DNA from 4 places in the Acidovorax bellezanensis genome. Region 2 is predicted to be linked to each of the others. Evidence: riboswitches for the same ligand, from Rfam matches in the RefSeq annotation. Region 2 holds a riboswitch; each other region holds the start of a gene.
What was found. Region 2 has a riboswitch for cobalamin ahead of cobO (cob(I)yrinic acid a,c-diamide adenosyltransferase). Riboswitches for the same ligand answer to the same signal wherever they lie in the genome.

Region 1 (7,604 bases), on a different contig from region 2:
TATTCTTCCAGTGGCGGTCGGCCTTGAAATGGTAGAGCTCATTGCGCAGCGTCATGCCGTCCCGCGGCTGCCACTGCAGCTTGGCCTTGTAGCGCTGGTCCTTGTAGTGGATATCGCTGTCCAGGAAGTTGAAATTCTTGTCGCGCAGCTCGGTGGCCAGGCGGCCATCCACCACGGGCGTGCCGAAGTAACGCTCGGGCTTCTGGTCGCTGAAGTCGGCCGTCAAGTCCACTTGCAGATCGCCACGCGGCTGCCAGCGCAGGCCACTCATCAGCTTCTGGCTGTCGCTGCGGCCCAGATCCCGCTCGCCGTCGCTGCGCTCGCCATAGGCGTCGACGCGGTAGCTCCATTCCTGGCCCAGTGCGCCGCTGGCACCGATGCCGGCGCGGACCGTGCCATGCGCGCCTGCGCCCAGCAGGACTTCGGTCGCGCGCTCGCGGCTGGGCTGCTTGCGGATGGCGTTGACCGTCGCGCCCATGGTGCCGCTGCCATACATCAGCGAGCCCGGGCCGCGCAGCACTTCAAAGCGCTCGTAGCCCCAGCTGTTGCTCGGGTAGGTGGTCGTGCCCGCGGCCACGCCCAGGACCAGGCCATCTTCGGCCACGCCCACGGAATCGACGCCATCAAAGCCGCGGCTGGCGAACGACAGGCCGCCGTTGCCGGGCGAGCCGGTCGCCGTCAGGCCTACCGTGCGGCTGACCGCATCCCCCACCGCATGGTCCGCGCGTTCGCTGACCTGCTCCGCCGACACACTGTCCAGGCTGGCCGGCAGATCCTGAATGGGCACGGCCACATAGGAGCCCGAACGCGAAGGCCGATCCAGCTGCAAAGCCGGGTCGTCGCGCGAATCCTTGACCAGCACATCGGGCAGCGCCGCCTGCGCCATGGCGGCCAGGGGAAAGGCCAGCTGCACCGCGGCGCAGCCGATAGTCAGGAAAAAACGGGGGGAAGAAAAAAGACGAACGCGCTCAGCAGAGCGCAAGCATGTGTAAGGCATTGGAACAAAAGGCTCATACCACCTGATGTGAAGGCCGCACACATGGCACCTTGCCGCCCACGGGGAACGGCAAAGCGCAAATAGGCCGCCGTCCACACCCCGCAGACAGTTTTGAGAACGATGCGCAAAGCGCACCACGACTATCCTCAGGCCGGTCTCCGGGCTCACAGGCGGCGCGATGCGCCAGATCCGGCCTTCCCAAACGTTCAACCCTTATCGTGGATAAGAATCGCTATCGTTCAGTGGCTGGGCCCCCTGCGGGGCTCCGTCGGATGGTTTCCTGTCTACCGTTGCGGGGGCAGCCAAGGCTTGAGGCCTTGCGGCCTGTACCTTGTTCCCGTTTCACTCGCATCTGCATGCGAACACCTGAAGCAGTTTGCCAAATCATTGGCAGCGCGAATTCTAGCAGTGACGCAGCAAAATAGGGGCGGTTTGGGGCCCGGCGGCAAACGCCGGCCCCAACGAAAAAAACCTCTTGGATCGCGGATCCAAGAGGTTTTTGTCTGGTGGGTAATACATGGTTCGAACATGTGACCCCTGCCGTGTGAAGGCAGTGCTCTACCACTGAGCTAATCACCCTGAACTGTTGTGCCAGCCATTGACTGGTCAATGCCCAAATTCTAACAGCGCGGCAAAGGGCTGCCAGGCAAAAAACCGCATTTTTTTGCCCCATGCCCCCGACTGCGTGGGCCCGGAATGCATTTCCCTGGAACGCCCGACGCATCAGGCCCGGGGCTTACTGCTCGTGCTGGATCTTGCGCCCGCGCTTGGCCCGGGTTCTGAGCAGCTCCATCTTCTGGAACGACTGCACCGTCAGCGCTTCGGGACTGACTTTGTCTCTGAGCACCTGCAGGATTTTCTCGCCGTGCTCCGAGCCATCTTGCGCTATGGCTTTTTCCAGCAGATGGCGGTCCTGGGTGCGCATGGCCAGGATGACATCCTCATGGGCGTGGTGTCCCGACACATCCATGGGACGGCCTTCCTCGTAGAGGAAGCGGATGCTGGGCCCCGTGATGGCCCACAGCGAGCGCAGCAGCGACATCAGATACGGCATCCTGTCCTGGCCGTAGAGCGCGAAATGGAATTGCACGTTCTTGCGCAGAATCGTCGCCACATCTCCCACGGCCTTGGCCTGGAGCAGTTCACCGTGGATCTGCTCCAGCCTGTGCGTGCCCTGCTGGGTCCAGTCCTGCATGCCCGCCGTTGCCGCCATGATTTCCAGCTGTATCCGGATGGAACGCACTTCCGCCAGTCCCGCGACGGTAGGCATGGGCACACGCACCGTGAATCCGCGCTGCCCCACGAGGATGTCCTTGGCCACCAGTTGAAGCAGCGCTTCGCGGATGGGCGTCTGGCTCAGGCCTTTGAATTCCCCGTCCTCGGTCATCTCTCTGAGCTTGAAAGCATGGCCGGGCATGTACTCGGCATGTATCAGTTTTTCAAGAATGCGCTCACGCACGACATCCGTATGGTTTTGCTCGGCCACGGCCATATCCCCAAGGGTTACCCCTATTGATTCCAGTTTTTGCCACTGTTCAACTATGTTGGTTGCTGCATTATTTTATAAAAAAATGCATTCCCATCCTGTTGCACGAAACCTGTCTCCATGCTGAAACCTCTCTCCAACCCCGGCCTCAACGCGCACGACACTGTAGGGCACATTGTCGCCAGAACGCTGCAAAGACACGGCATCACCCAATTCTTCGGCCAAAGCCTGCCCAGCATGTTCGTGCTGGCGGCCGAGGAAATGGGGATGCGGCAAATTGCCTATAGAACGGAAAATGCCGGCGGCTACATGGCCGATGCCTATGCCCGCATGAGCAACACGCCCGCCGTCATCACCGCGCAGAACGGCCCGGCCGCGACCTTGCTGGTCGCGCCGCTGGCCGAAGCCCTCAAAGTCTCCATTCCCGTGATCGCCCTGGTGCAGGACGTTGCCCGCGACCAGACCGACAAGAACGCTTTCCAGGACCTGGACCATATCGGCCTGTTCAAGCCCGTCACCAAATGGGTGCGCCGCGTCGACCAGGCTTCGCGCGTGGAAGACTATGTGGAGCAGGCCATCATCGCCGCCTGCAGCGGCCGCCCGGGCCCGGTTGCGCTGATGCTGCCCGCCGACCTGCTCACCGAAGCCGGCGTTTCCTCTTCCGTGCCACGCACCTCCAACCTGGGCCGCTTTCCCCTGGACCGTTCCACGCCCGACCACGCGCTGCTGCGCCAGGCCGTGGATGCCCTGATCCAGGCCAAAAATCCCGTGATCATCGCGGGCGGCGGCGTGCACGGCTCTGGCGCGCACGACGCACTGGTCGAGTTTGCCAATACCGTGAGCATTCCCGTCGGCACCACCAATATGGGCAAGGGCGCGGTGGACGAAAGCGCGCCCCTGTCCCTGGGCGTGATGGCCAATTGCATGGGCCCCAACGGCTCGGGCCGCTATCTCAAGGATTTCATCACCGGCGCCGATGTGATCCTGCTCATCGGCAACCGCACCAACCAGAACGGCACCGACAGCTGGGCGCTGTACCCCAAGAACGCCCGGTTCATCCACCTGGACATCGACGGCCAGGAAATCGGCCGCAACTACGATGCCCTGCGCCTGGTCGGCGATGCCAAGCTGGCACTGCAGGCCATGACGGAAATCGCCAAGGGTGCCGACCTGCGCCAGCGCAGCGCCGGCAAGCAAGCGCTGGTCGCGCGCATTGCCCAGGGCAAGACACAGCACCTGGCCGAATCGCACGACGTGCGCACCAGCAATGCCATGCCCATCCGCCCCGAACGCATCATGCAGGAGCTGAACGCGCTGCTGACCGGCGAGGACACGGTGGTGGCGGATGCCAGCTACTCCACGCTGTGGGTCACCAACTACCTGACGGCCCGCAAACCCGGCCAACGCTTCATCACCCCCCGCGGCCTCGCCGGCCTGGGCTGGGGCATGCCCATGGCCATGGGCGCGCGCCTGGCAAAGCAGGACGGCCAGGTCTTCTGCCTGGTGGGAGATGGCGGCTTCGGTCACGTCTGGTCGGAAATGGAAACCTGCAAGCGCATGGGCATCAAGGTCATCACGCTGCTCATCAACAACGGCATTCTGGGCTACCAAAAGCATGCCGAGAACGTCAAGTTCGGCGAGCACACCTCGGCCGTGGATTTCTCCGGCGTGGACCACGCCGCCATCGCCCGGGCCTGCGGCATCCACGGCGTGCGCGTCAGCGACCCCGCGCGGATTGCCGATGCGCTGCGCACAGCCATGGCCAGCGAGGACTCCACGCTGATCGAAGTCATGTGCACCGAAAACGCGTTCCCCCCCATCACGTTCTACACGCCCGAAAGCAACGCATGAGCAGCACCCAGCAAACACCCCAGCGCGTAGCCCTGGTCACCGGCGCCGCCCAAGGCATTGGGCTGGCCACGGCCATCGAACTGCTCCAGGACGGCCGCAAAGTGGTGCTGACGGATCTGCGCCTGCCCGACCTGTCGGCGCTGCCGGAGTCGCTGCGCGCCAACGCCTTTGCCCAGTTGCTCGATGTTTCCGACCCCGCGGCCTGCCAGAAGCTGGTGGCGGCGATCCGCGAGCAGCACGGCAGCCTGGACATTCTGGTCAACAACGCGGGCATCAGCCTCAAGAACGCGGCCGGACAGTCCAACGGCATCCTGGACGTCGGGCTGGATGAAGTCCAGAAAATGCTGGACATCAACGTCATCGCCATGCTGCGCCTGTGCCAGCTCGTGCTGCCGGGCATGAAGGACAAGCGCTGGGGCCGGATCGTCAACGTCTCGTCGCTGGCCGGCCGCGGCAAATCCATTGTGGCCGGCCCGGCATATATGTTGACCAAGTCCGCCGTGCTGGGACTGAGCCGCTCCATCGCTTCCGAGATGGGCGAGTTCGGCATCACCACCAATTGCGTGGCCCCGGGACGCATCCTCACCCAGATGGCGATGCAAGCCGGCGAAGAAGTGAACCAGCGCTACGCCCAGCAGATTCCGGTCAAGCGCATCGGCGAGCCCGCGGAAGTGGGCGCCGCCATCCGCTATCTGTGCAGCGAAGCCGCGGGCTTCACCAATGGGGCCGTGATCGACGTCAACGGCGGCTTCCTCATGGGCTGAGCCGGACCACCACAGGCCAGAATTTCAATCATCTGCCACAGAGATGGCAGCTCCAGAAGGCGAGACAAATGCGCTACCCCCTCCTTGCATCCAAACGTTCTTTTCTCCTTGCCTGCGCGGCTTCGGTCTGCGCTCCTTTGGCGGCATGGGCCGACGATGCGGCCCGGTTCCCCGAGCGGGAACTGACCATGATCATCAACTATGGCGCGGGCGGCAACACGGACGTCGCGGCCCGGGCCATAGGCAATGGCATGGAAAGCATTCTGAAGAAGCCGGTGGTGCCGAACAATCGCGGCGGAGCCCAGGGCACGCTGGGCGTATCGAGTCTCGCCAAGCAAAAGACCGACGGCTACACCCTGGGCATCGTCACTTTTTCCACCATCGCCATCACCCCCCATCTGATGAACGTCGACTACACGGTGGACAATTTCGACTTCATCGCCGGTGTGGCCCGCTACCGCTATGGCGTCGCGGTGCGTGCGGACTCCCCCTACAAGACCATGCAGGACCTGGTCGCCGCGTCCAAGACCGGCAAGGGCGTCTTCTTTGGCGCGCCCTCGGCGCCCAACAATATTGCGCTGTTCGAGCTGGGCCGCAAGACCGGCGGCAAGTTCGAACAGGTGAGCTACAAGTCAGGCGCGGAGACCGTGGCCGCCCTGCTCGGCGGACATGTGGATGTCATCGTGCAGAACCCGTCCGACATCGTGCCCCACGTGAAGGCCGGCAAGATGCGCTTTCTGGCCAGTGCCAGCCCCATGCGCTGGAAAGAGCTGCCGGAGGTGGCGACGCTCAAGGAACAGGGCTATGACGTGGAAATCGACTCCTGGATCGGCCTGGCCTACCCCAAGGGAACGCCCAAGGACCTGCGCGACAAGATGGAACGGGTGGCGATGACCGCCGCGGGCAGCCCCCAACTGGCCAGGATCTTCGAGACCGCCGGCGTGGACCCTGCCACCTTGAGCGGCGCCGAGTACCGGCAAAAGCTGATCGAGGGGCGCGACGCCATGGGCGTGGCCATCAAGGCCGCCAATCTGCCGCGCATGAACTGAGCCGGGCAGGTCAAGCCCCGTCGCTGGACCGCATCTTGCCGCGGTCCAGCGCTTCCAGCGCCGGCCGGTCATAGGCCGTCACCGGCGGCAGTTCGCCGTTGAAGCGCTCCAGCTGCACCAGGCAGGTCTGGGCCGCGCAGCCCTGGGACAGGCGTGAAGCGCCCTGGTCGCAAGTCAGCACATTGGGATTGCCGTGCTTGTCCAGCGTGTCCGCTTCGCCCGCGGCGACAGGGTCCCACCAGGCGCCCGTGGACATGCGCACCACGCCGGGCATCACGGTTTCGTTCACCACCGCGCCCGCCAGGCAGGCGCCGCGGGCATTGAAAACGCGCACCACGTCGCCCGCGGCAATGCCGCGCGCCTTGGCATCGCCCGGGTGCAGCACGATGGGCTCGCGGCCCTGCACCTTGTTGGCCAGGCTGTAGGCGGAAAAATCCAGCTGGCTGTGCAGCTTGGTATGCGGCTGGTCGGAAATCAGGTGCAGCGGATGGACGGCCGCAGCCGCCGCGCCCAGCCATTCGCGCGGTGCCTGCCACACGGCATGGCCGGGGCAATCGTCATAGGCAAATCCCGTGATCCTCGCCGAAGCGATCTCTATGCGGCCGCTGGGTGTCTTGAGCGCATGGGCGACAGGGTCGGCGCGGAAGGCTTCGAGCATCACCACGGGCTGCTTCGCGGCGGGCAGCCGGAACTCGCCGGCCCGCCAGAAATCATCGAACGACGGCAGCTCCACGCCCAGCGGCCGGGCACGCTCGGCCGACTCCTCGTAGAGATGGCGCAGCCACTGCGCCGTGTCGCGCCCTTCGGTATAGACCTCCCCTGCACCCAGGCGCCGGGCCAGGTCCGCGAAGATCGCATAGTCGTCACGCGCCTGGCCTGGCGCAGGCATCACCGCCTTCATGGCGACCAGCAGCGGCTCGCGCGTGGCAAAGCCGATGTCGTCGCGCTCCAGGGTGGACGTGGCCGGCAGCACGATATCGGCCATCTTGGCGTGTGCATTCCAGACCTGCTCGTGCACGATGATGGTCGAAGGCTTGCGCCAGGCGCGCGCCAGCCGGTTCAGGTCCTGGTGGTGGTGAAAAGGATTGCCGCCAGCCCAGTAGATCAGGTCGATGTCGGGGTAGACATGGCTGGCGCCGTTGTAATCGAAGCGGGCACCCGGGTGCAGCAGCATGTCCGCGATGCGGGCCACGGGGATGAAGGCCGCGACGGCATTGCGGCCCTGAGACAAGGTGGGTCCGGGAAATTTCGTGTGCGGGCTGCCCATCAGATTGGCCGGCCCATAGGCCACGCCCAGGCCGCCACCGGGCAGGCCGATCTGTCCCAGCACAGAAGCCAGCGACAGTGCCGCCCAGTAAGGCTGCTCGCCATGGTCGGCGCGCTGCAAGGACCAGGCGATGTTGACGAACGACCGGGTCCCGGCCATGTCCAGCGCCAGCTGGCGCAGCACCGGCGCG
Region 2 (7,604 bases):
CAGATCGCGCGTGGGCCCATAGCTTTCGGCGCGCGTCAGCGGCGGCATCAAATGGTCGACGATCACAGCCTGGGCGCGGCGCTTGGCCTGCGTGCCTTCGCCCGGGTCGTTGACGATGAAGGGATAGAGGTGGGGCATGGGGCCGAACACCAGATCCGGCCAGCAGGTGTTCGACAAGGCCACGCTCTTGCCCGGCAGCCATTCAAGATTGCCGTGCTTGCCGACATGCACCATAGCGTCGGCGTTCCAGCGGCTGCGCAGCCAGTGGTAGAAGGCCAGGTAGTAGTGCGGCGGCACCAGATCCGGGTCGTGGTAGCTGGCCATGGGGTCCAGGTGGTAGCCGCGTGCCGGCTGTATGCCCACGAAGATCTGGCCGCAGCGCAGTCCGGCGATCATGAAACGGCCCTGGCGCAGCATGGGGTCGGCGTCGGGCGCGCCCCAGCGCTGCAGCACGGCTTGCTGATTCGCCTCGGGCAGGCCCGCGAAGAACGCCTGGTAGCTCGCCAGGTCCAGGCTTTGCCAGGCCGGGCGCTGGCCCCAGGAATCGGGGTCGTTGGTGATGCCTTGCTGCAGCTGGGCCATCAAGGCGTCGCCGTCGGCAGGAATGGCGTCCAGCACATAGCCGCTGCGCTGCAAGGACTGCAGGATCTGGATGACCGACGCCGGCGTGTCCAGCCCCACGCCATTGCCCAGCCGGCCTTCGCGCGTCGGGTAGTTGGCCAGGATCAAGGCCAGGTGCTTGTCCGCATTGGGCTTGTGGCGCAGGCGGCACCAGCGCTGGGCCAGTTCCACCACAAAGGCCAGGCGTTCGGCATGTGCCTGGTACTGCACCACGTCGGACTGGGTCAGTTCGCTGCGGTGCGACAGGCCCTTGAAGCTGATGGCGCGCGTGATGATGCGGCCGTCGACTTCGGGCATGGCCACGTGCATGGCGATGTCGCGCGGCTGCAGGCCGTGGGTGTCGGCCAGCCAGCTTTGCTCGTTGCCGCCGGATAGGATGACTTGCAGCACCGGGATGTCGCCGGCCAGCGCATGGTCGCCAGGCGTATCCAGCGAGGACTGGGCGAACGAAGTGGTGTTGAGGATCAGCGAGACGGCATGCGCCGCGCACAGTTCGTGCAGCAAGGCCAGGCTGGCGGCGTCCTTGAGCGACAGCAGAGCCAGCGGCAAGGGGTTCATGCCCTGGGCCAGCAGCTGTTCGCACAGCGCCTGGAAGACCTGGGTATTGCCCGACTGCAAGTGTGCGCGGTAGAACACGACCAGCACCACGGGCGCGCCGTCTTGCCACTGCCAGGGGCCGGGCTGCTGCCAGTCCTGGGCGGACGCCGCATCCTGGGCGGGGTGGTAGACGGCCACGGGCGGCAGCGGCAGCGGCGGCAAGGCCTGCTGCTCGGCGCCCAGAAACGCATGGCCCAGGTAGCGGAACAGCTCGCGCGCGTTCGCCGCCCCGCCTTCGCGCAGATAGCGCCACAGGCAGCGGCACTGCTCCATGCTCGCCGTGCTTTTTTGCAGCAGGTTCAGGTCTTCCGTGGTGTCGCCCGAGAACATCACCAGGGTGATGCCTTTGCGCCGGCAGACTTCGCGGATCTGCTCCGTGCCGTAAGGCCAGTAGCTTTCACCGCCCAGGTGATCGATGACGATCACGCGCGCATGCTGCAGCACCTCGTCCACGTACAAATCCACCGACGCGGGCTGGCGCAGGTGCATCAGATTGGCCAGGCGCAGGGTGAAAAGCTGCTCGCCGTCCAGGCCCTGCTGCAGCTGGCCATAGGCCTGGGCCAACAGCGCCAAGGTGGTGTCCGCGGCGCTCAGGAACACCACGTCGGCGGGCGATTGCCCCATGCTGGCGACTATGGCGTCGTCGTCGACAAAGCCTCCGGGCTGGACTGCGAGCAGATGCATCAGAGTGCTCCGACGGTCAAGGCGTTCAGCTCGGCCGTGATGCGCACGGCATCCAGGTCGTGGCCGATCAGCACCAGATGGGTCTGCGGCGTTTCGCCCGCGGCCCAGCGGCGATCGAAGTAGCTGTCGAAGCGCGTGCCCACGCCGTGCACCACCAGGCGCATGGGCTTGTCGGCCAGGGCCACAAAGCCTTTGACGCGGTAGATGGCGTGCTCGGCGACCAGGGCCGCGAGGCGCTCCAGCAAGGCATCGCGCTCCACCACCGGCAGCTTGACGACGATGGAATCGAACTCGTCGTGGTCGTGGTGGTCGTGCTCCTCGCCTTCGCCATGGTGGCTGGCGCGCTCATGGATGGTGTCTTCCGAGGCGCTGAACAGGCCCAGCACCACGCCCAGGTCGATCTTGCCGTGGTCGGCGGCGACGATCTTCACCTGGGCCGGCACTTCTTCGCGCACGATGGCTTCGACCTTGGCGCGATCGGCGGCACTGGCCTGGTCGAGCTTGCTCAGCACCACCAGGTCGGCCGACATCAGCTGGTCTTCGAACAGCTCGTGCAGCGGCGATTCATGGTCCAGATTCGGGTCCTGCTTGCGCTGGGCGTCCACGGCGGCCGGGTTGGCGGCGAACTGGCCGGCGGCCGTAGCCGGCACGTCGACCACCGTGATCACGGCGTCCACGGTGCAGGCGTTCTTGATCTCGGGCCAGTTGAAGGCCTGGACCAGGGGCTTGGGCAAGGCCAGGCCGCTGGTTTCGATCAGGATGTGGTCGATGTCGGCGCGGCGCGCGATCAGCTCGCGCATCACGGGGTAGAACTCTTCCTGCACCGTGCAGCACAGGCAGCCGTTGGCCAGCTCATACAGCTGGCCCTGGGTTTCATTGCCCGCGTCGTCGCAGCCAATGCCGCAGCTGCGCAGGATGTCGCCGTCAATGCCCAGCTCGCCGAACTCGTTGACGATCACGGCGATGCGGCGCCCGCCCGCGTTTTCCAGGATGTGGCGCAGCAGCGTGGTCTTGCCGCTGCCCAGAAAGCCCGTGACGATGGTGGCGGGAATCTTTTGGCTGTTGGTCATGTGCATCTCCAAGAAAAAATGAAAAAAGGGGGCGCTCAGCGCGCTTCGGAGGAAGCCGCCTGCGGCTGGCAGCGCCAGGGCACGACATAGCCCTGGCTTTCGTGTTCGCCATGCATGGCCTGGACCTGGTAGACGCGCTGCAGATGGGCGGGCGTGAGCACATGGCGCGGCGCGCCACAAGCCACGGCCCGGCCCTGCTGCAGCAACAGCACCCGGTCGCAAAAACGGCTGGCCAGCGTCAGGTCGTGCAGCACCACGATCACCGCCTGGCCGGCATTGCACTGGGCGCGCAGCAACTCCATCACGCTCAGCTGGTGAAACGGATCGAGCGCGGCCACGGGCTCGTCGGCCAGCAGCAGCGGCGCCTGCACGGCCAGCGCCCGGGCCAGGCGCGCGCGGGCGCGTTCGCCGCCCGAGAGTTCATTCAGGTGGCGGTGTTGCAAGTCCGTGAGGTGCATGGCCTCCAGCGCGGCGTCCACCGCCTGGCCGTCGCCCGCCGACAAGGCCCGCGGCCCCCAGCCGCGCTGGTGCGGCAGCCGCCCCAGGGCGACAAAATCGCGCACCTGCAAAGGCCAGGCCACCTGGTCCCCCTGGGACAGATAGGCCAGGCGCCGGGCCCGCTGCACCGGCGCGAGCCGGCCCAGGTCTTCGCCATCGAGCAGCACCCGGCCCGCATGGGGCAGCAGTTGGGCCATGGCCTTGAGCGCCGTGCTCTTGCCCGCGCCGTTCGGGCCTATCAAGGCAAACAGTTCGCCGGCGCGCACGTCGAACGACAGCTGGTCGACGCAGGTCTTGCCCGACAGCTGCACCTGCAGCGCTTCAATCGACAGGCCATGCATCAACGTGTCCTCCAGCGCTCACGCAGCACCAGGTAGAAAAAGAAGGGCGCGCCGATCAGCGCCGTGACCACCCCCAGCATCAATTCGACGCGGCCGCTGAGCAGGCGCAAGGCGATGTCCGCGGCCAGCAGCAGCACGGCGCCGCCCAGGGCGCTGGGCAGGATCAGGCGCGACGGCCGGTAGCCCACCAGGCCGCGAAACACATGCGGCACGACCAGGCCGATGAAGCCGATGGAGCCCGTGACGGCCACGCTGGCACCCACGCACAGCGCCGTGCCGGCAATGATTTGCGCGCGCAGCCGCGCCAGGTTCACGCCCATGCTCGCGGCTTCGTCCTCGCCCAGCGTCAGCGCGTCCAGGTGGCGCCCGCTCATCGCCAGCAGCGCCAAGCCCAGCACGATGAACGGCAGGCTCAGCCGCACTTCGTCAAAACTGCGGTCGGCCAGCGAGCCCATCAGCCACAGCACGATGTCCTGCATGTCGGTGGGCGTGGGCGCGAGGTTGATGGCCAGCGCCGTCAATGCCGCCGTCAGCGCCGACATGGCCACACCGGCCAGAATCAGCGTCAGATTGCTCGCGCCGTTCCTGGCGATGCGGTAGAGCACGCTGGTCGCCGCCGCCGCGCTGCCCATGGCCACCGTCGGCAGCAACCAGGCATTCCAATGCCACAGACCGAAGTAAATGCAGACCACGGCCCCCAGCCCGGCGCTGGAGCTCACACCCAGAATGCCGGGCTCGGCCAGCGGATTGCGCAGCAACCCCTGCAAGGCCGCGCCCGACACGCCCAGCGACATGCCGACCAGCACGGCCAGCAGCACGCGCGGCAGGCGGATTTCCTGGACGATGGCCTGGTGGCGCAAGGCCAGATCGCTGCCGCCACCCTGGGCGAACACGGCGTGCCACCAATCGGCCACGCCGATCCGCACCGAACCAATGCCCAAGGAAATACAGGCCAGCACCAGCAATGCGGCCAGCAAGCCCAGATTGAGCAGCCACGGACGCGGCGCGACTTGCACCCGCGTCATGACTTCAGCTCCGCGCCAATGGGCTTGATGCGCAAGGCGTCGACCTGCGCCGCCATGGACTCGGCCGCCTCGATCAACTGCCAGTTGCTGCAGCCCCAGTCGTTTTGCTGCAAGGCCACCACGGGAATGCGCTCCAGGAGTTTTTTCATTTGCGGATGGCGGCCCAGGGCCGAGCGGGCATAGGCCAGGTCGTTGACCATGGAAGGCGTGATGAAGACATCGGGCGGGTTCTGCAGAATGCGCTCCAGATCGATACGCCCCCAGCCCTGCAGGCCCAGGGCCGTCGCATGGTTGTGCAGGCCGGCGGCGGTGAGCACCGCATCGACATGGGTCTTGGCCCCCGCGCTGCCGCCGTTGGGCCGCAGGTACAAGGCATTGAACGGCCGGGGCGTGGCCTGCAGCTGCTTGAGGCGCTGGTCTATGCTCGCCAGCAACTCCTTGGCCGCCTGCTCCCGGCCCATGGCCTTGCCCATGCGCTTGGTGCTGCTGAAAATGCCGTCCCAGTCCGTGGGGAACGGCACCGTCACTATCTGTATGTCATGGCGCTTGAACAGGCTGGCCTGGTAGCGCGCGCTCCAGCGCCGCGAGGCCAGCACGATCTGCGGCTTCAGATGCAGCACGTCTTCGGCCGAGGCATCGTTGGCCGCGAATTGCTTCGCTTGGCTCGCCAGGGAGAAACGCTGGGCGTCCTGGCTCTGGCGCGACAGGGAAACGATTTGCGCCGGATCGGCCAGGCCCAGGGCCAGCACGTCGGCGCAGATATTGGTCGACATCAGCCGCGGCAAAGGCTCGGCCGCCTGCACCGCGGACGCCGCCAAGCCTGCCGCCAGCAGCCAGTAAAGGCGCGGCATCAGAAGTCCACGCCCGGCTGGGCCTTGACGCCGGCCCGGAACGCGTGCCGGGTGTCGGCGATCTCGCTGACCGTGTCCGCCAGCGCCAGCAGCTCCGGCGCCGCCGCGCGCCCGGTGATGATCACGGTCTGCGACGCCGGCCGGCCCTTGATGGCCTGCAGCAGCTCGGCCACGGCGAGATAGCCGTACTGCAGCATGAAGGTCAGCTCATCGAGCAGCACCAGTTGCAGGCTGGCATCGGCCAGCATGCGCCGCGCCTGGCTCCAGGCCAGCTCGGCCGCGGCCTTGTCCGCACTCCAGCCCTGGCTGTCCCAGGAGAATCCTGTCGCCATGGCGTGGTAGTCGACCTGCGCCTGCCGCCCCTGGCCCAGCAGGCCCATGTGCTGCAGGAACGTGACTTCGCCCGTGCAATGCGTGCCGGAAATGAACTGCACCACGCCCGCGCGATGCCCATGGCCCAGCGCCCGGTACAGCGTGCCGAAGGCCGACGTGGTCTTGCCTTTGCCGTTGCCGGTGAGCAGCACCACGATGCCTTGCAGCGTTTGCGAGCGCTCCATGGCCGCGGCCACGGTCGCTTTTTTGCGCTGCATGCGTTGTGCATGCGCGAGTTTGAATGATTCGTCCATGCTCTCCCCGAGCCCAACACGATGAAAGTGTCCCAGGGGAGAAGGAGATTGCGAGAGGACTGCCGCTGCGCGCAGGCGTGGACAGGCCGATCAGCAAACGGCCCACACCCCGTGGCATAAAACTGCATTCGTACAGGTCGGTATTCTGGCTCGCCCTCATTCAGCGCACACCACCTTCCCGGGCATCAGGCCCAGTGGCATCGAGTGTGTCTGTCAGGCTTACAGCAGCGGGGGCTGCGCCGGAATGTTCAGCGCAAAAGCGCCAAGGTCACCGGACTTCCCGTTTCACCCCAGGTCGGCATCGACGTGGGACTCCTGTACGGTAGGGGCGATTATAGGAGGGGACGGGGGCTGGAGGGGGAAAGGGGGCTTGGGGCGGACCACCCAGATGCAGTCGTTGGGAAACTCCAGCGCTGTCTTGATCGTGGAACCGCAAAGCTGCGAATCGCGGTTTGTGCGATTCTGTGGAGCGCACGCTTCTTCGACACCGAGGCCGAAATCCAGTTCACGCCCCTGCCACCGGACGCGCTTGAGGCTTGCCCAGCATCATGTGCGTGCTCTAAAGTGCGTGGAGACCCGTCGTACTGAAAGAGGTGTTCCGATGAATGAGCTTGACCGACTGGAAGCCATGCTCCGTGAGCGGCCGACATTCCTCTCCAATGCGCAACGTCGGGCGGCGTACGACGCGCAGGGAGACCGCTTTGCGCCGGCAGCGGATGTCCTTGTGGAACCGGTGACGGCGCACGGGGTTCCGGCTGAATGGACGTCCACGCCCGTTGCGAGCACCAGCGAAGTCATCCTCTATCTGCACGGCGGAGGATATGCCTGGGGCTCACTGAAGAGCCACCGGCACCTCGTGAGCGAGTTGGGTCGCGCGGCGGCGATGAGAACGCTCGCCCTCGAGTACCGGCGCGCCCCTGAGTGCCCGTTTCCTCAGGCTCTGGAAGATGCGGTCAGCGGATACCGATTTCTCCTGGATTCCGGCGTCCATCCCCGCCAGATCGCTGTCGCCGGCGATAGCGCGGGAGCCGGCCTGGCCGTGGCCTTGCTCGTACGGCTGAAAGAATTGGGCATGCAGCAACCCGCTGGCGCTCTGCTTCTCTCGCCCTGGGTGGACATGACGGCGACCGCAGACAGCTACCGCCGCAACGCGCAGCGAGACCCTGTCCTCAACCGCGAGATCATGCAATTCCTGGCAGGGCAGTACCTGGGAGAGCGACCGCGAGAGACACCTCTGGCGTCTCCGGTTTTCGCGGATCTGAGCGGCATCGCGCCCCTGACGATTTTCGTG
Region 3 (7,604 bases), on a different contig from region 2:
CAGGGCCGCCGTCAGCGTGGTCTTGCCCTGGCCCGAAGCCGGCGCCGTGATCAACAGCGCGGGGCAGCGCGCGGGTGCGGCGCTCGATAGCGTCAAGGTACTGGTGTCCATTGCAGGCTCACGAAGAAACGCCGCCCTGCGGTGGCGTAGGTGTAGGCGGTTTCATAGCGCTTGTCCAAGGCATTGTCCAGGCGCGCCAGCAGCTTCCAGTCGCGATCGAGCTGCTTGCTGGCCGTGAAGTTCCACAGTGCATAGCCGCCGAGCACGCGGGTGTTGGCCGCGGTGTCGAAGCGGCTAGCGCTCCACAGCACGTCCGTACCCCATTGCCAGCCAGCCATCTGGCGGCTCACGCCCAGATTGCCGAACTGCTTGGCGCGCCGCGCCAGGTACCGGCCCGTGGAGCGGTCCTTGGACGCGTTGATGTCCAGCGAACCATGCAGGCGCAGGCCCCAGGCCTGGGTGGCCGCAGCCAGCGTCAGGCCCTGGTACTGCGCCTGGGCCACGCTGACATAGCAGCCCTGGGAGCTCGCGCAGCCGGTCGCGCCGGCCTGGAACGAGACCTGGTCGCTGATGCGATTGCGGTAGGCCGTGGCCGAGAACTCGTTGCGGTCCGCGCGGTAGCGCAGGCCCGCTTCCAGGTTGCGTGCGTTTTCCGGCGTCAGAGCGGCCGTGCCGTAATTGCTGAAGCGCTGGTACAGCGTGGGCGCGCGAAACGCCGTGGCCGCGGAGGCCGTGGCGCGCCACTGGGGCGTGAGGTCGTAGCCATAGGCCAGGCTGCCGGTGTTCTTGTGGCCGAACTCGCTGTCGCGGTCATGGCGCACCTGGGCCTGCAGATGCTGCTTGCCCGCATGCCACTGGTAGCCCAGGGCCAGCGCGTTCTGCGCACGCTCGCGGTCCACTGGCACGTTCTGTAGCGCATCCTCGCGCCGCTCCAGCGTGGCCGAGAAGGTCTGCGTGCCCACATGCCAGCTGTTCTGCCAGGACAGGCCGCGCAGCTGCGTGGTGCTCAGATACGGCGAAGGCGTGGTCTCGTAGCGGTCTTCCGAAGCGTTCAACGCCAGCACGCTGCTCCAGCGCTCGCTCCACTGGGCGTTCCACTCCAGGCCGGCCGCGTGCATGCGGTGCTTGGCCCGGTCGTCGACACCCTTCTTGGTGCTGGCGTCGTAACCCGCGTCGATATCGTTGGCCAGCAGCGAAGCGCGCAGCTGGTGGCTGTCATTGATCTGCCAGCCCAGGCGGGCCGCGGCCGCCAGGCTTTTGTAGCCGTCGCGGTCGGTGTTCACGCTCGGACGCACATCGAAGCCGTCGCTGCGCTCGCTGGCGATGTCCAGCGCGTAATCCCAATTCTTGTGCACGCCGCTGACGCTGGCCTGGGCGCGCCGTGTGCCCTGCGATCCCACACCCACCGACGCCGATGGCGCGAAGGCCTGCTGGCCGCGGCGCGTGAAGATCTGTACCACGCCGCCGATGGCGTCGGAGCCGTAAATCGCCGCCGCCGGGCCGCGCAGCACTTCGATGCGGTCGATCATGGCCAGGGGAATGCTTTCCCAGGTCGGGCCGCCGCTGCCGCTTTGCGAGGAAAAACGGATGCCGTCGATATAGACCGCCGTATAGGCCGTGTCCGCGCCGCGCAGCATCAGGCTGGTGGTGTTGCCGATGCCGCCGTTGCGAACCATTTGTATGCCCGGCAGGCGGGCCAGCACATCGGCCAGACCGCTGGCGCCGCTGGCCTCAATCTCGGCCCTGTCGATCACCGACATATCGGCCAGCAGTTCCTGGGCCGTCTGCGGTGCACGCGCGGCAGTGACCACGGTTTCAGACAATGACTGGGCCTGTGCGGACAGCCCCCAGAAGGCAGCGGACAAGGCCAGGGCCAGGACGTGGGGGCGCGCAGCGCAAGGCGCGAGCAGGGCTGCACCAAAAGAATGTGAAGACATGAAAATCAACGTGAGAGCGCCCGGCGTCGACCTCCCCGTCGACCATGGGCCAAAGCAATCCACGTCGACCAGCGACAGCAGACCACCACGTTGTTGGCCGGTATCCGGGCTGGGCGGAGCACACTCTTGCAAGCCTTCCCAGCACAGCGCCAGTGGCAAGTAAAGAAGAGCCGAGCATCCAAGGATGCTCATCCGCTGACCGTTGCGGGGGCAGCGCAGGCCCGGAGCCGCCGCGTGAACGACATTTCCTCCCTGCTTCCCGTTGAACTATGCGCTTGAGAACCAAACGCATGAGCACCAACGCCGGCGATTGTAGCCGCAGACCGGCCGCACACACGCCCAGGGAAAATGCCGCCGGCAAGGCCAAGCCCCGCCTACTTTTGTAGGACGAGAGAGCATTTCCAGTCCTGGCGGGAAATTTCAGGGCTTCCAGGGCCTGGGCACTACCCTTTTTTACGCACACAAGGGGCTGCAAGTTCTACAATTGGAAGGCCTATGTCTGCCCTGTCACCCCTCGACCTTATTTCCGACCGCGTGGAGCGACTTTTGTTGCGCCACGAGGAGCTTCAGCGCACCAACGCCCTGCTGGCCGAGCAGGTCGCCGCGCTGACCCAGGAGCGCGACTCGCTGCGCTCACGCCTGAGTGCCGCGAGGGCCCGGGTGGATGCGCTGATCGAGCGCCTGCCTAGCAATGAAGGGGCTGGCATATGAAACAGCTGGATGTGCAAATCCTGCACCAGAGCTATCTGCTGACCTGCCCCGAAGGCCACGAAGAGCGCTTGCTGGAAGCCGTGGCCCGCGTCAACGACACCATGGCCCGCATCCGCGATGCCGGCAAGGTGCGCTCGCGCGAACGGGTGGCGGTGCTGGCCGCGCTGAACATGGCTTTTGACATCGTCACCGCCGAGCGCCAGACACCGGCCCCTGAGGCAGAAATGCAAACCGACGCCGACGTCGAAACCAATGCCGACGCCGACGCCGCCTGGGCCCAGGCCATGATCCAGCAGCAGGCCGATGCCCAGCGCATCGCCGCCCTGCTCGAGCGCCTGGACCAGGCCCTGGTCGCCGACGCACAGCTTTTGTAAAAAACTGCGGCAACACCGGCAACCACCGTCCGGCCGCACTACAATGGAACCGTCTGCAAATCTGCCGGGCTTTATATTTCCTTGAACCAATGCTCATAGAGCCCGGGCTTGGTACATTGCCTGATGAGCGTGATCGTCTCGCGTTAGACGAACCCAACGTCAGGCTGCCCTTGCCCCCCTGAACCCCGGTTCAGGATGCCGGTCCGGTGTTTTGCAGACACCTTATTTGAGTTGAAAAGCCCGCGCCTCGCGGGCTTTTTTACGTCTGCGCATTGCCGCGCCGAATGCCTGGGATGGATCTTCGCGCGCCACCCGCCCAGCCTCGCCCCCTATGGCCCTACTCAGCGCGGGAGGACCTCGGCATAATCGCCGCTGGAGGTGTTGATCTTGACCATTTCTCTCGCAACAGGCTTGAACTCTGACGATATGTTCGACCTGGCTCCTGCATCGCTGTGGATGGAGGATTACAGCGGACTCAAACAATTGTTCGACCAGTGGCGTGCCGAAGGTGTCACGGATCTGCTCGCGTTCCTGCGCGAGGATCCGCAACGGCTGCAGCGCTGCAGCCAGTCCTACAAGGTGCTGCGCGTCAACCAGTACACCCTGGACCTGTTCAAGGCCGCCGATCAGCAGACGCTGCAAAGCCGGCTGCACGAGGTTTTCCGTGGCGACATGCTCACCAGCATCGTGCCCGAGTTGCAGGCACTGTGGGAAGGCCGGCTGAACTTCGAGACCCGCTCGGTGAACTACGACCTCGACGGCCGCCGCATGGATGTCCATATCCGCGCCCGCGTGCTGCCGGGCTACGAGGACAGCTGGGCCCGGGTACTGGTCTCGCTCGAGGACGTCACGGCCGAAGTGCAAGGCACGCAGCAGCTGCGGCACAGCGAGCAATACGCGCGCGACCTGTTCGAATACTCCCCGGTATCGCTGTGGGTGGAAGACTTCAGCGAGGTCAAGCGGCTGCTGGATGAAGTGCGCGCACGCGGCATACGCGACTTCCGTACCTTCCTCAAAGTACACCCCGAATTCGTCACGCGCTGCATGCAGGAAATCCGCGTGATCGACGTCAACCAGCAGACGCTGGAAATGTTTGGCGCCCGCAGCAAGCCCGAGCTGCTGCAGAACCTGTCCCGGGTCTTTCGCGGGGAAATGTACGAATCCTTCGCCGAACAGCTGCAGGACCTGTGGGAAGGCAAGCTGGTGCAGCAGCGCGAAGTGATGAACTACGCGCTCACGGGCGATGTGCTGTACATCCACCTCGAGCTGTCCATCATGGGCAGCCACGCGCAGAACTGGGAGCTGGTGCTGCTGTCCCTGGTGGACATCACCGCCCGCAAGAAAGCCGAGGCGTATCTGGAGTACCTGGGCAAGCACGATGTGCTGACCCAGTTGCGCAACCGCGCCTACTACACGGAAGAACTCAACCGCCTGTCGCGCAAGGGCCCCTGGCCGCTGTCGGTGCTCGCCATCGACATGAACGGCCTCAAGGCCGTCAACGACGAGCACGGCCATGCTGCCGGCGATGCCATGCTGCGCCGCCTGGGCGAAGTGCTGGCCAAGGCCGTGGATGCGCCGGCCTGCGCGGCCCGCATCGGTGGCGACGAGTTCATGGCGCTGCTGCCCGGCACCGACGAGCGCGGCGCCCAGGCCTTGCAGGAGCGCATTCTGTCCCTGCTGGAGCTGAACAACCAGTTCTATCCCGGCCAGACCATCCATGTGTCCATGGGCCATGCCTGCGGCCAGGCAGGCGCATCCCTGGAGGCCGTGGTGCACCGCGCGGACCAGGCGATGTATGCGGACAAGGCCCGGTTCTACACCGAGCAGCAGCAGGACAGGCGGGCGGATGCGGGGGTGAGGGCTGACATCCGGGGAGCCCACAAAAATCCAGACCCAACCCGCTACGGTTGACGATGCAAGTGACGCTTGCAACCTCATTCGGCAGCCCATTCTCGAGTGTTGCGGCGATAACCACGGCGCAAACGCCCAGGTCCTCCAGGAATGGTTGCGCAAAAAAACGAGGGATTAGTGATGCGCATTCAGGAAATAGAGACCGAGCGATTGCGTCTTAGGCAATGGCAAGACTCTGACTACCCTTTGTTTGCGCGCATCAATGCAGACGTGGAGAGCATGCGCTTTTTCCCCGCGCCACTTACCGTTGAACAGAGCAATGACTTGGCGAGGTACTGTCGTGGCCTCATTGCGCAGCAAGGTTGGGGTGTCTGGGCTGTGGAGGAAAAGACGACGGCAAAGTTCATTGGCTTCACCGGATTGCACAAGCCTACGGATGAACTGCCGTTTACCCCATGCGTTGAAATTGCTTGGCGCCTTGCCAGAGCAGCATGGGGAAATGGTTTTGCAACAGAAGCGGCCAGTGCAGCACTCTCCTTTGCATTTGGTGAGTTGGCCCTGCCTGAAGTCGTTTCCTTTACAACCCTGACTAACGCAGCTTCCGAACGCGTTATGCAACGCCTGGGCATGAAGCGAGAGCCGCAAACGTTCGAACACCCGTCCTTGCCTTCGGGGCACCCCTTGCGTGAACATCTTTTGTATCGGGCCTACGCAGACGAACGGGCGTCAGATTTTGTATAACGATGCTCGCAATGCGAACGCAGCCAACGTCTGCCAAGGGTCGACTGCAGACGCTCGACCTCAACCCACCAAGGCGCCGTCCAGTCGATTGCCCGTTTCTCGACCGCTTGCCCAGCGTCGCACGGTGACAGCAACCAGTTGCCGCTGACTACCGCCTCTCGACAAGCTCGGCCAGCGCATCCAGGCAAGACTGCAGACTGTCCCACGCCGTGTCATGCCCCGCAGACAGGCGCAGCACGGCGCTCAGCCCCCTCGCCTGCATGTCCCAGGGCGTGAACGCGACGGGGCTCAGCGCGGCCTCCACGCCGCGCTCCTGCAGGCCGAGGTGCAAGGCCGCTGCGTCGTGGCTGCTGCATTCCAGCGTCACGATGCCCGAGGACGCATGCCGGCCGCTGCGATGGGCGCGAATGCCGGGCAGGCGGTCCAGGCCGTCGCGCAGCCAGTCGGCACGCTTTTGGATTTCGCTGTGTATGTGTTCCATGCCCAGGGCATTCCAGGCAGCGAGCGCGGCGCCCAGGCCCAGCCGCAAGGCCACGGAAGCTTCGGACTGCTCCAGGCGCCGGGCGTCCGCGCGGTAGGCCCAGCTATTGCCGGTTTGCCAGGGGCGCGAGAAATGGTCAGCGGTCAAGGGCCGCAGGCGTGGCAGAAAATCCGGGTGGACGTAGACAAAGCCCGTGCCACGCGGCCCGCGCAGCCATTTGCGGCCGGGCGCCGTCAAGGCCGCGCATTGCAATTGCCGCACGTCCACGGGCCACTGGCCCACCGCCTGGGCCGCATCCACCAGCAAGGGTACGCCCGCCTGGGCACACAGCGCGCCCACAGCTTCGGCCGGTTGAACCAGCGGGCTGTTCGCGGGCATCCAGGTGAGCACCACCAGGCTGGCAGGCGTGCGCAGCAGCGTTTCCAGCGCCTCCAGATCCACGGCACCGTCGGCGTCGCTGGGGATTTCCTCGACCTGCACGCCGTACTGGGCCGACAACTGCATCAGGATGCCCAGGTTGCCGCCCCACTCGCTGCGCGGGGCCAGAATGCGCCCGCCGCCGCTCCAGTCCATGGCGCTCACCACCAGGCTCCAGCCGTCGCTATTGCCCTGGGTCAGGGCGATGTCCCCGGGCTGGGCATGGATCGTTGCCGCAATGCCTTGGTACAGCTGCTCGATCTCGGTTTGCACCTGCCTTGCCGCGCCGTAGGCCCCGAGGGCCTGCTCGCGCTGGGCGTAGCCGTGCATGGCGTGGAGGGCTGCGTCCGGCAAAAGCCCGCAGGCGGCATGGTTCAGGTAATGCATTTCGGATGAAAAAAAATCGCCAGACACGCCGTTGGCGGCAACCGGCCTACTGCGGCCCGCGCCCCTCGGTCTGGCTGGCAATCCAGTTGTTCGTGGCATCCGGGCCCGCGCCCCAGTCGTCGTCGTGGGCCACGCCCTGGCTGCGCATGCGTTCGCTGAACGCTTCCGCCGGCAGACCGGGAGCGCACAGAAAGCCCTGGAAGAAATGGCAGTGCATGTCGCGCAGGCAGTCGCGCTGCGCGCAGGTTTCCACGCCTTCGGCGACGACTTCCATGCCCAGGGCCTGGCCCAGGCTGATGATGGCGGTGACGATGGCGCGGTCGCCCGCGTCGTGCGGCAAGCCGCGCACAAAGGACTGGTCGATCTTGATCTTGGCGATCGGCAGCTTCTTCAGGTAGCCCAGGCTGGAGTAGCCCGTGCCGAAATCGTCGATCACCAGGCCCACGCCCAGGTCGGCAATGGCGCGCACCCGGGCGGCCATTTCCTGCGCGTCCTGCAGCAGGATGCTCTCCGTGAGCTCCAGCTCCAGCAGATGGGCAGGCAGGCCATGCTTGACCAGCAGGCTCTTGAGGCGCTCGACAAAATCGGTCTGGCGAAATTCCAGCGCCGACACATTGACCGAGACCTGCAGCGGCAGGCCTTGCGTGCTCCAGTGCACGGCTTCACGGATCGACTCCTCGAGCACCCAGGCGCCGAGCGTGACGA
Region 4 (7,604 bases), on a different contig from region 2:
CCAAGATGGTCTACCTGATCCCCACCTTCGGCAACCCCAGCGGCGCCACGCTGACTTTGGCGCGCCGCAAGAAGGTGCTGGAGCTGGCCGTGAAATACCAGACGCTGGTGGTCGAAGACGACCCTTACGGCGACCTGTACTTCGGCGAAGCACCGCCGCCCAGCCTGCTGGCGCTGTCGGCCCAGGTGCCGGGCAGCCGCGCTTGGCTGGCGCATTGCGGCAGCCTCAGCAAGGTGCTGAGCCCCGGCCTGCGCATTGGCTGGCTGGTGGCTCCGGAAGCGCTGCGTGAGCGGGCCGTGATGTGCAAGCAGTTCAGCGACGCCAACACCAGCACCTTTGCCCAGGCCACGGCCGCCCAGTACCTCAAGGCCGGCCATATGCCCGCCACGCTGGCCCAGGTGCGCAAGGTCTATGCCGAACGCGCCCAGGCCATGGGCGACGCGCTGCGCAAGGAATTGGGCGATGCGATCACTTTCGTCGCGCCCCAGGGCGGTCTGTTCCTGTGGGTGAAGCTCACCGGCGCGCGCGGCCAGTTGCAGGATGCGAATGTCTTCGCCCAGCGCGCCATAGCCAAGGGCGTGGCCTTTGTGCCGGGCACGCCGTTCTTTGCACAGAACCCGGACAACGCCACCTTGCGCCTGTCGTTCGCGACGGCCGACGTGGCCAAGATCCAGGAAGGCGTGGCCCGTCTGGGTCAGGCCCTCGCGGCTTAAGCCATGTCGGACACGCAAACCAGTGATGCGCTGCACAGGGCGCAGGAACGCATCACCGAGCTGGAAATCAAGTCCAGCTATGTGGAAGACACGCTCGATCAGCTCAATATGACGATTTACCGCCAGCAGCAGCAAATCGATGCGCTGATCGCCGAAGTGCGGAATCTGCGGCAGCAGGTGCCGACGGATGGGGGTGGGGGCGGGCGCAATCTGCGCGATGAATTGCCTCCGCATTACTGAGGTTTTTCCTGAAGCAGGGGGCAGTTTTTACGACATGCCGTTGCCACGGGCTGGGGCCGGGTCTCGGCCCGGCGGCCGACCTACTTTCTTGTCGCGCGACAAGAAAGTAGGCAAAGAAACGCGCCCTGCTGTCTGCGTCCCTGCGCGTCGTTCCGGGCAACCTGTCGTGCTCGGTCACGGGCTGCACCGTAGAACTCACTTCGCGCCAAGGCGCTACGTTCGAACAACTACGGTGAGTCAGATCACGCAGTCGGTGTGTCCTGCGGCACACCGACCAGCCCGAGCCCTGTGCGCGTCAGGCGCAGCCAGAAGGGGGGGCGGGATAGCTTCGTTTGGTGTGAGCGGCGTGTACCGTTGCTGGCGGAGGGCGCCGCTAGACGCAGCAGAGTGCCCGAGATGACCACCCCCCGCCGCCGCCGGGCCGCACCTCGGCGCAAGATGGATCTGGGGGGCTCCGCCCCCCAGCGCGGCTACGCGAAGCGAGCAAGCGTGGGGGCCCTATTCAGGCACCTTGTTGGCAATGGTCTTCATCTTGCCCAGGAACAGGCGCAGGAAGAACAGGCCCATGCCAATGATCAACAAGATGGAAATCAGGCTCATCAGGCCGTAGTCGGTCGAAAACAGGTCTATCCACAGTTTCATTGCATCGCTCCAGTCTGGCCGGGTGAGGGTACGGCGCCATGCGACAACTATCACCGCGGATGCCCTGCGGGGCCTTGCGCCAGATCAAGGGCCAGGGCTTCTGCCCTTGGGCGCTTCATCCGGCAGGGGCTGCAACAGGCCGGCCGCGGCCGTGATCACGCAATGCGTGAGGCGCTGCAGCCCGGCTTGGGCATTGCGCGCATGGGCCCAGTACAGCGGAATGTCCACGCCCGTGTCCGGCCGTATTTCCACCAGCGTGCCGTTGTCGAGGTGGCGCTGGATCAGCAGCGTGGGTTGCATGGCCCAGCCCACACCGGCTTCGCAGGCGCGCACGAAAGCATAGGCCGAAGGCAGCCAGTGCTTGGGGGGCGCCTGGCGCGAGGCCAGGCCCTGGGCGTGCAGCCATTTGTCATGCATGCTGTCCTTGCGGTCATAGCTGAGCATGGGCGCGCGCGCCATGGCTTCGGGCGTGACGCCCTGTGAGAAGTGCTGCTGCATGAAGGCCGGACTGGCGGCGGCCACGTAGCGCATGGAGCCCAGCGGCCAGGTGTTGCAGCCGGTGATGCTGGTCGATGTGGCCGTGACGGCCGCCATGACTTCGCCTTGCTTGATGCGCTGGGCCGTGTGGTCCTGGTCGTCGATGCTGATGTCCAGCAACTCATTGCCGTCGCGCGTGAAAGCCGCCATCGCGTCCATGAACCAGGACGACAGCGAATCGGCGTTGACGGCCAGCTTGAGCGTCGGGGGCATGTGCTGGCCGTCGGGCATCAGCGCCGGATTGGTGCGGCGCAGTTCGTTTTCCAGCAATGCCACCTGCTCTGCATGCAGGCACAGCCGGCGCCCGGCTTCCGTGCCCGTGCAGGGCTGGCCGCGCAGCACCAGCACCTGGCCCAGGCGTTCTTCCAGCAGCTTGATGCGCTGCGAAACCGCCGAGGAGGTGATGTGCAGCTTGCGCGCTGCCCGTTCAAAGCTGCCTTCGCGCACCACGGCGACCAAGGCTTCCAGTCCTGCGTAGTCGAGCATTCAGTTTGCCTTAAGAGGTGTCATAGGATTTAATTTTACTTAATATCCTGCCCCGTCCACAATTTCCCTTATGTGGACTACGACTATCTCTTCTTCCTGGGTTGCGGGCTTTACCGTGTGCCTGTCGCTGATCATCTCCATCGGCGCGCAAAACCTCTATGTGCTGCGCCAGGCGGTGCAAGGCCGGCATGTGCGGGCCTGCGTGGCCTGGTGCGTGGTCAGCGACGCGCTGCTGATTGCGGTAGGTGTGGCCGGCATGTCGCAGCTGATCGCGGGCGCGCCGGAAATGGCCTATTACCTGTCGGGCGGCGGTGCGCTGTTCCTGCTGGCATACGGTCTGTATGCGTTATGGCGTGTGGTGTTTGCGGCCGACGTAGTGCCGCATGGCGCGGGCGTGGCGCAGCGCGGGCTGCTCAGCGTGCTCAGCACCCTGGCCGTGATCACCCTGCTCAACCCCCATGTCTACCTGGACACCGTGCTGCTGGTCGGCAGCATAGGCGCGCGCCAGGAAGGGGCGCTCAAAGCGGTGTTCGTGGCCGGAGCGGCCTGTGCCAGCCTGGTGTGGTTTGTGCTGCTGGCGCTGGCCGGCCGGCGCATGCAGCACTGGTTTGCCCACCCGCTGCCCTGGCGCGTGCTCGACGCCTTGACGGGCGTGATGATGCTGGCGCTGTCGTGGTGGGTGTGGACGGGAATGAACACCCCCTGAGCCGCTTCGCCGGATGGCCGGCCCCGCCTTCCCCCTCTCAACCTTCGGTGGAGGGGGACGGCAGCCTCGGTGCGGCGCGGCCCTTCCTCGCTGCCCCTTGCTGGGCCGCGCCAGTTGCGCAGGCAATGGGCTTTGGGAGCGCTGAAAAAAGCCCCTCTGGGTTTCAGGCCAGTTGCGCCAGTATTTCCAGCAGGCCCCATTGGTTGCACTGGACCTGGTAGTGGCCGCTGGTGCCGCGCTTCTGGCTCTGGCCTTCGATCACGATCACATGGCCCATGGCCTTGGCGACCGACAGGGGGCGGATCTTGTCGTATTGGTTGGCTTCGGCCACATCGCCGCGAAACAGCAGCAGCGCGGCGTTGGCATCGGGTTGGCCGTATTTGCGCTCGTACAGCTCCAGGGTCTTGTCACGCGTGACTTCGTTCAAGCCGATGCGGACGGCCTTTTCAAGGGAAAGGGCTGGGGAAGGGGACAGCGTATCTTCAGACATGGAGAAATCCTGTGGGCCGAGGGCAAAATGCCGTCTGGAAAAATGGGATCAAGCAGACGATGGCGGCTATTTCACCATAGGCGACACGAGTTGTGTTGCATCCACTTACACATTTACATATTTTTGAGGCCAGACCGTTTTGCGGCGCCCACAAAAAAGCGCTGCCAGGCAGCGCTTGATTGGGGTGGGGCAGGCCGCGCTCAGAACGCCGGAACGACCGCGCCCTTGTATTTTTCCTGCAGGAACTTCTTCACGTCTTCGCTGCGCAGGGCTTGCATCAGCTTGGCGATGGTCGGGTCGTTGGCGCGGTCCTGGCGGGCGACCACGATGTTGGCGTAGGGCGAGTCCTTGCCTTCGATGAACAAGGCGTCCTTGGTGGGGTTGAGCTTGGCTTCGATGGCGTAGTTGGTGTTGATCAGGGCCAGATCCACGTCCGCCAGGGCGCGTGGCAGCAAAGGCGCTTCCAGTTCCTTGAACTTGAGCTTCTTGGGGTTCTTCACCACATCCATCGGGGTCGGGGTCAGGCTCTTGGGGTCCTTGAGCTCAATCAGGCCCTGCTTGGCGAGCAGGATCAGGGCGCGTCCGCCGTTGGACGGGTCGTTGGGGATGGCCACGGTGGCGCCGTCCTTCAAATCCTTGACGTTCTTGACCTTGCTGGAGTAGGCACCAAACGGCTCGACATGGACCTTGCCGTTGGGCACGGCCACCAGGGAGCTCTTGCGGTCCTTGTTGTAGCTGTCGAGGTAGGGCTGGTGCTGGAAGAAATTGGCGTCGAGCTGCTTGTCTTCCACGGCCGCATTCGGCTGGACGTAGTCGCTGAATTCGCGCACCTGCAGATCAATGCCCTGCTTTTTCAGCACGGGCTTGATGTGGTTGAGGATTTCGGCCTGGGGCACGGCAGTGGCCGCGACCTTGAGCACCACGTCGGCCGCGTGGACCGTCAGGGCCAGGCTGGCGAAGGCAAGAGCAGAGAGGGTTTTCTTCAACATACAAAAGGCTTTCTTGGATGGGAATGGCAACAAACGACCTGCGCCTCAACCAGTGAACCTGCAGCGCAGCAAGCCTCTAGTCTAGTGGCGCGCAAGCCGCATGAAAACCAGGAATGCAATTCTGGTTATAAGAATGTGGTTTTTTATGCAAATATGCAGTTTTTGATGCCTGCGGTAGTCCGGCCCGGGCTCGCCGCGGAGAAATGGCGCTTTCCCCTGATAATGCGGCCAGGCGTCGATCGGGTGGTGAGACTTCACTTCCCGGTGGCGCCCAGATTCGAAGGTGTTCGACAAGCAGGTGCGCTGGGCTTCAAAGTCTCGCAATTCCTGCGCTGCCCCCGCAACGGTAGGCGAAATCTCAGGTCCTCAGGCTGGCCCATTCATGGCTGGCAGTCACTGCGTCGATGTATGGCGTGGGAAGGCGAGGGCTGAGTCGGAGTGCTCTAAAGAGCCCGCCGGCGTTTCGCAAGCCCGGATACCGGCCTTTGTGATCGCTTCGGACGCCGCGGGAGTGCGCATGTCTGGGCAGGTGGGCGGCTGGCTTGTGCGTGGCCGCCAACTTGCCCCCTGGCTGCGTGCACTGCGGTGGGTATTGATCTGTGCGTTTCGCGGGTGAGCGAAGCGCACGTTTGAAATCTTCGCATGCACTCCTTTGTCAGTTCGTGGCCGACACGCGGCCGCGCCGCTTCGTCTTCGCCCTCTTTTTCCGCGTACTCCATGGCCGCCTTGCGCCCGGGCTTTCGCTTGCAGCGCTCGGCCGCACTGTGCCTGCTGGCCTGCGGCGCGGCGCTTGGCGGCATCGCTCCCGCCGCCGCGGAAGTCACGGGGAATAAAAATCCCCAGGCGCTGGAGGATGTGTTCGTCACGGCCACGGCGCGTCCCGAAGACCGTTCGCGCATCGCCGCCACCACGCAGACCATAGACCGCGCGGAAATAGAGCGCTCCTCGGCGCGTTCGGTCACGGACCTGCTGGCCGAGCATGCGGTCGGCTTTCTGAGCGAATGGACGGCCGCCCAGACTTCGCTGAACCTGCGCGGCGCCTCCACCGACGGCCAGGGCCGCGACTACCGCAGCCAGGTAGCGGTGCTGCTCAACGGGCGGCGCGCGGGCACGGCCAATCTGTCCAAGCTCAGCCTGTCGGATGTGGAGCGCATAGAAATCGTGCGCGGCCCGGCCTCGGTGGTCTACGGCAGCCAGAACATGGGCGGGGTGATCAACATCATCCTGCGCACCGGCGCCAGCGGCGGCGGCAATCGCGTGTCCGCCGTGGGCGGCAGTGCGGGCCTGTGGCGTGCCGATACGCAGCTCAGCGGTGCCAATGAGCAGTGGGACTGGTACATAGGCGCGAACGTGGGCGGGCGTGACGATTACACCTCGGGCAGCGGTGGCTCCGAGATGACGAACACCAGCTACAAGCGCCGCGGCGCGACCGGCGCGCTGGGCTGGCAGCTCGCCGATCTGCACCGCCTGGAATTGCAGTTGCGCACCGACGGCATCTACAACGCCGGCTTTCGCGGTTCGGGCGCCAACATCTACAGCCGTGACAACCGCTACAACCAGTCGGCCGATCTCAAGTACGAGGGCGCCTTGCCTGGCCAGCGCGTGAGCTGGCTGGCGCATCTTTATAGCTTCACCGATGTGGACGAGTTCAACTGGGCCTCGCCGGTCATCAAGTCGGGCGTGAATGCCGTGCCCGGCACGGCGCGCGACTACAACATCCGCAAGCTCGACGCCACCGGCTTGCGCCTGCAGCCGCGCCTGCGCCTGAGCGATTCCAACGACTTGCTGCTGGGCTTTGACTACGAGAAAAACCGCCTGCGCTCGGACCGCGAACGCAGGGCCATGCCGGGCGGCCCCGCAGGCCAGGTCGCGCCCTACGACAACAACCAGACCGAGCACACCCATGCGCTGTACCTGGAAGATGCGCAGAACTTCCTGGGTGACCGCGTGACGCTGCGCGCCGGCGTGCGCAAGACCTGGGGCGAGACGCGTTTCGACCAGACGCCGAACGTGCCCATGGCCGTGACCACGACGCGCGATTACGACAAGCTCACCTGGTCCACCGGCGCGACCTGGAAAGTCACTGACGCCTGGGCCTTGCGCACAGGTGCCTCCACCGGGTTTCGCGCGCCCACGGCGAGCGAACTGTCGTCGGATTTCACGGCCGTGGGCGGCGGCCGCATCTTTGGCAATGCGAATCTCAAGCCGGAATCGAGCCGCCAGTTCGAAGTGGGAACCAGCTTCAGGCAAAGCGCCTGGAAAGTCGACGCCGCGCTTTTCCAGAACACGATTTCCGACCGCATCATCACCGTCTCGCGCGGCCCGGCGACGAATACCTCGGACTACGCTAACAACAGCGCCGACATCGTGGCGCGCGGCCTGGAGCTCAGCGCCCACGCGGACGTGGGCAAGCTGCTGGGCGCGCCGCTGGCCGGCCATACGCTCACGGCATTCGGCAACGGCTACTACCACTTCGAGATGAAAGACAAGGGCGCGGCCGCTTCGCTCAACACCGACAAGGTGCAGCGCATGTACCGCTATGAAGCCGCTTTCGGCATGCGCCTGGCGCGCGGCATGGACCGCAATGCGGGCGACTGGAATGCGCAGCTGACGGCGCTGCTGCGCGGACCGATGTGGTACGACACGGAAGAGAACCTGCTCATCCCGCGGGGCGAGCCCAGCAGCACTTTCATCCACCGCAAGGGAGCGTTCACGGTCTGGAACCTGCGTGGCGAGTACCGCCTGAGCCGCGGCGTGAAGCTGTTCGCCGGTATCAACAACCTCTTCAATCTCAACCGCCA

Region 1: linked by a shared signal. The riboswitch ahead of N0K08_RS14195 (TonB-dependent receptor) and the one ahead of cobO (cob(I)yrinic acid a,c-diamide adenosyltransferase) in region 2 are both predicted to bind cobalamin.
Region 3: linked by a shared signal. The riboswitch ahead of N0K08_RS13580 (TonB-dependent receptor domain-containing protein) and the one ahead of cobO (cob(I)yrinic acid a,c-diamide adenosyltransferase) in region 2 are both predicted to bind cobalamin.
Region 4: linked by a shared signal. The riboswitch ahead of N0K08_RS13690 (TonB-dependent receptor) and the one ahead of cobO (cob(I)yrinic acid a,c-diamide adenosyltransferase) in region 2 are both predicted to bind cobalamin.

The regions. Positions count from the first base shown of each region.
Region 1 covers NZ_JAODYH010000007.1:24,850-32,453, reverse strand. The annotation lists gene N0K08_RS14195 (TonB-dependent receptor) at 1-913, opposite strand, end outside; cobalamin riboswitch at 1,130-1,382, opposite strand; tRNA gene N0K08_RS14190 (tRNA-Val) at 1,502-1,576, opposite strand; gene N0K08_RS14185 (GntR family transcriptional regulator) at 1,734-2,483, opposite strand; gene N0K08_RS14180 (acetolactate synthase catalytic subunit) at 2,604-4,334, shown strand; gene N0K08_RS14175 (3-oxoacyl-ACP reductase) at 4,331-5,098, shown strand; gene N0K08_RS14170 (Bug family tripartite tricarboxylate transporter substrate binding protein) at 5,167-6,147, shown strand; gene N0K08_RS14165 (molybdopterin guanine dinucleotide-containing S/N-oxide reductase) at 6,158-7,604, opposite strand, start outside.
Region 2 covers NZ_JAODYH010000004.1:137,609-145,212, forward strand. The annotation lists gene cobN (cobaltochelatase subunit CobN) at 1-1,902, opposite strand, end outside; gene cobW (cobalamin biosynthesis protein CobW) at 1,902-2,972, opposite strand; gene N0K08_RS08830 (ABC transporter ATP-binding protein) at 3,008-3,811, opposite strand; gene N0K08_RS08835 (FecCD family ABC transporter permease) at 3,811-4,836, opposite strand; gene N0K08_RS08840 (ABC transporter substrate-binding protein) at 4,833-5,687, opposite strand; gene cobO (cob(I)yrinic acid a,c-diamide adenosyltransferase) at 5,687-6,313, opposite strand; cobalamin riboswitch at 6,432-6,647, opposite strand; gene N0K08_RS08850 (alpha/beta hydrolase) at 6,915-7,604, shown strand, end outside.
Region 3 covers NZ_JAODYH010000006.1:23,442-31,045, reverse strand. The annotation lists gene N0K08_RS13585 (cobyrinate a,c-diamide synthase) at 1-111, opposite strand, end outside; gene N0K08_RS13580 (TonB-dependent receptor domain-containing protein) at 93-1,937, opposite strand; cobalamin riboswitch at 2,016-2,254, opposite strand; gene N0K08_RS13575 (cell division protein ZapB) at 2,433-2,648, shown strand; gene N0K08_RS13570 (cell division protein ZapA) at 2,645-3,022, shown strand; gene N0K08_RS13565 (sensor domain-containing diguanylate cyclase) at 3,449-4,933, shown strand; gene N0K08_RS13560 (GNAT family N-acetyltransferase) at 5,024-5,614, shown strand; gene N0K08_RS13555 (aminotransferase class V-fold PLP-dependent enzyme) at 5,763-6,899, opposite strand; gene N0K08_RS13550 (sensor domain-containing protein) at 6,946-7,604, opposite strand, start outside.
Region 4 covers NZ_JAODYH010000006.1:44,339-51,942, forward strand. The annotation lists gene N0K08_RS13655 (aminotransferase-like domain-containing protein) at 1-713, shown strand, start outside; gene N0K08_RS13660 (SlyX family protein) at 717-953, shown strand; gene N0K08_RS13665 (DUF3149 domain-containing protein) at 1,452-1,595, opposite strand; gene N0K08_RS13670 (HTH-type transcriptional regulator ArgP) at 1,680-2,618, opposite strand; gene N0K08_RS13675 (LysE/ArgO family amino acid transporter) at 2,689-3,324, shown strand; gene N0K08_RS13680 (hypothetical protein) at 3,488-3,814, opposite strand; gene N0K08_RS13685 (MetQ/NlpA family ABC transporter substrate-binding protein) at 4,015-4,803, opposite strand; cobalamin riboswitch at 5,068-5,304, shown strand; gene N0K08_RS13690 (TonB-dependent receptor) at 5,521-7,604, shown strand, end outside.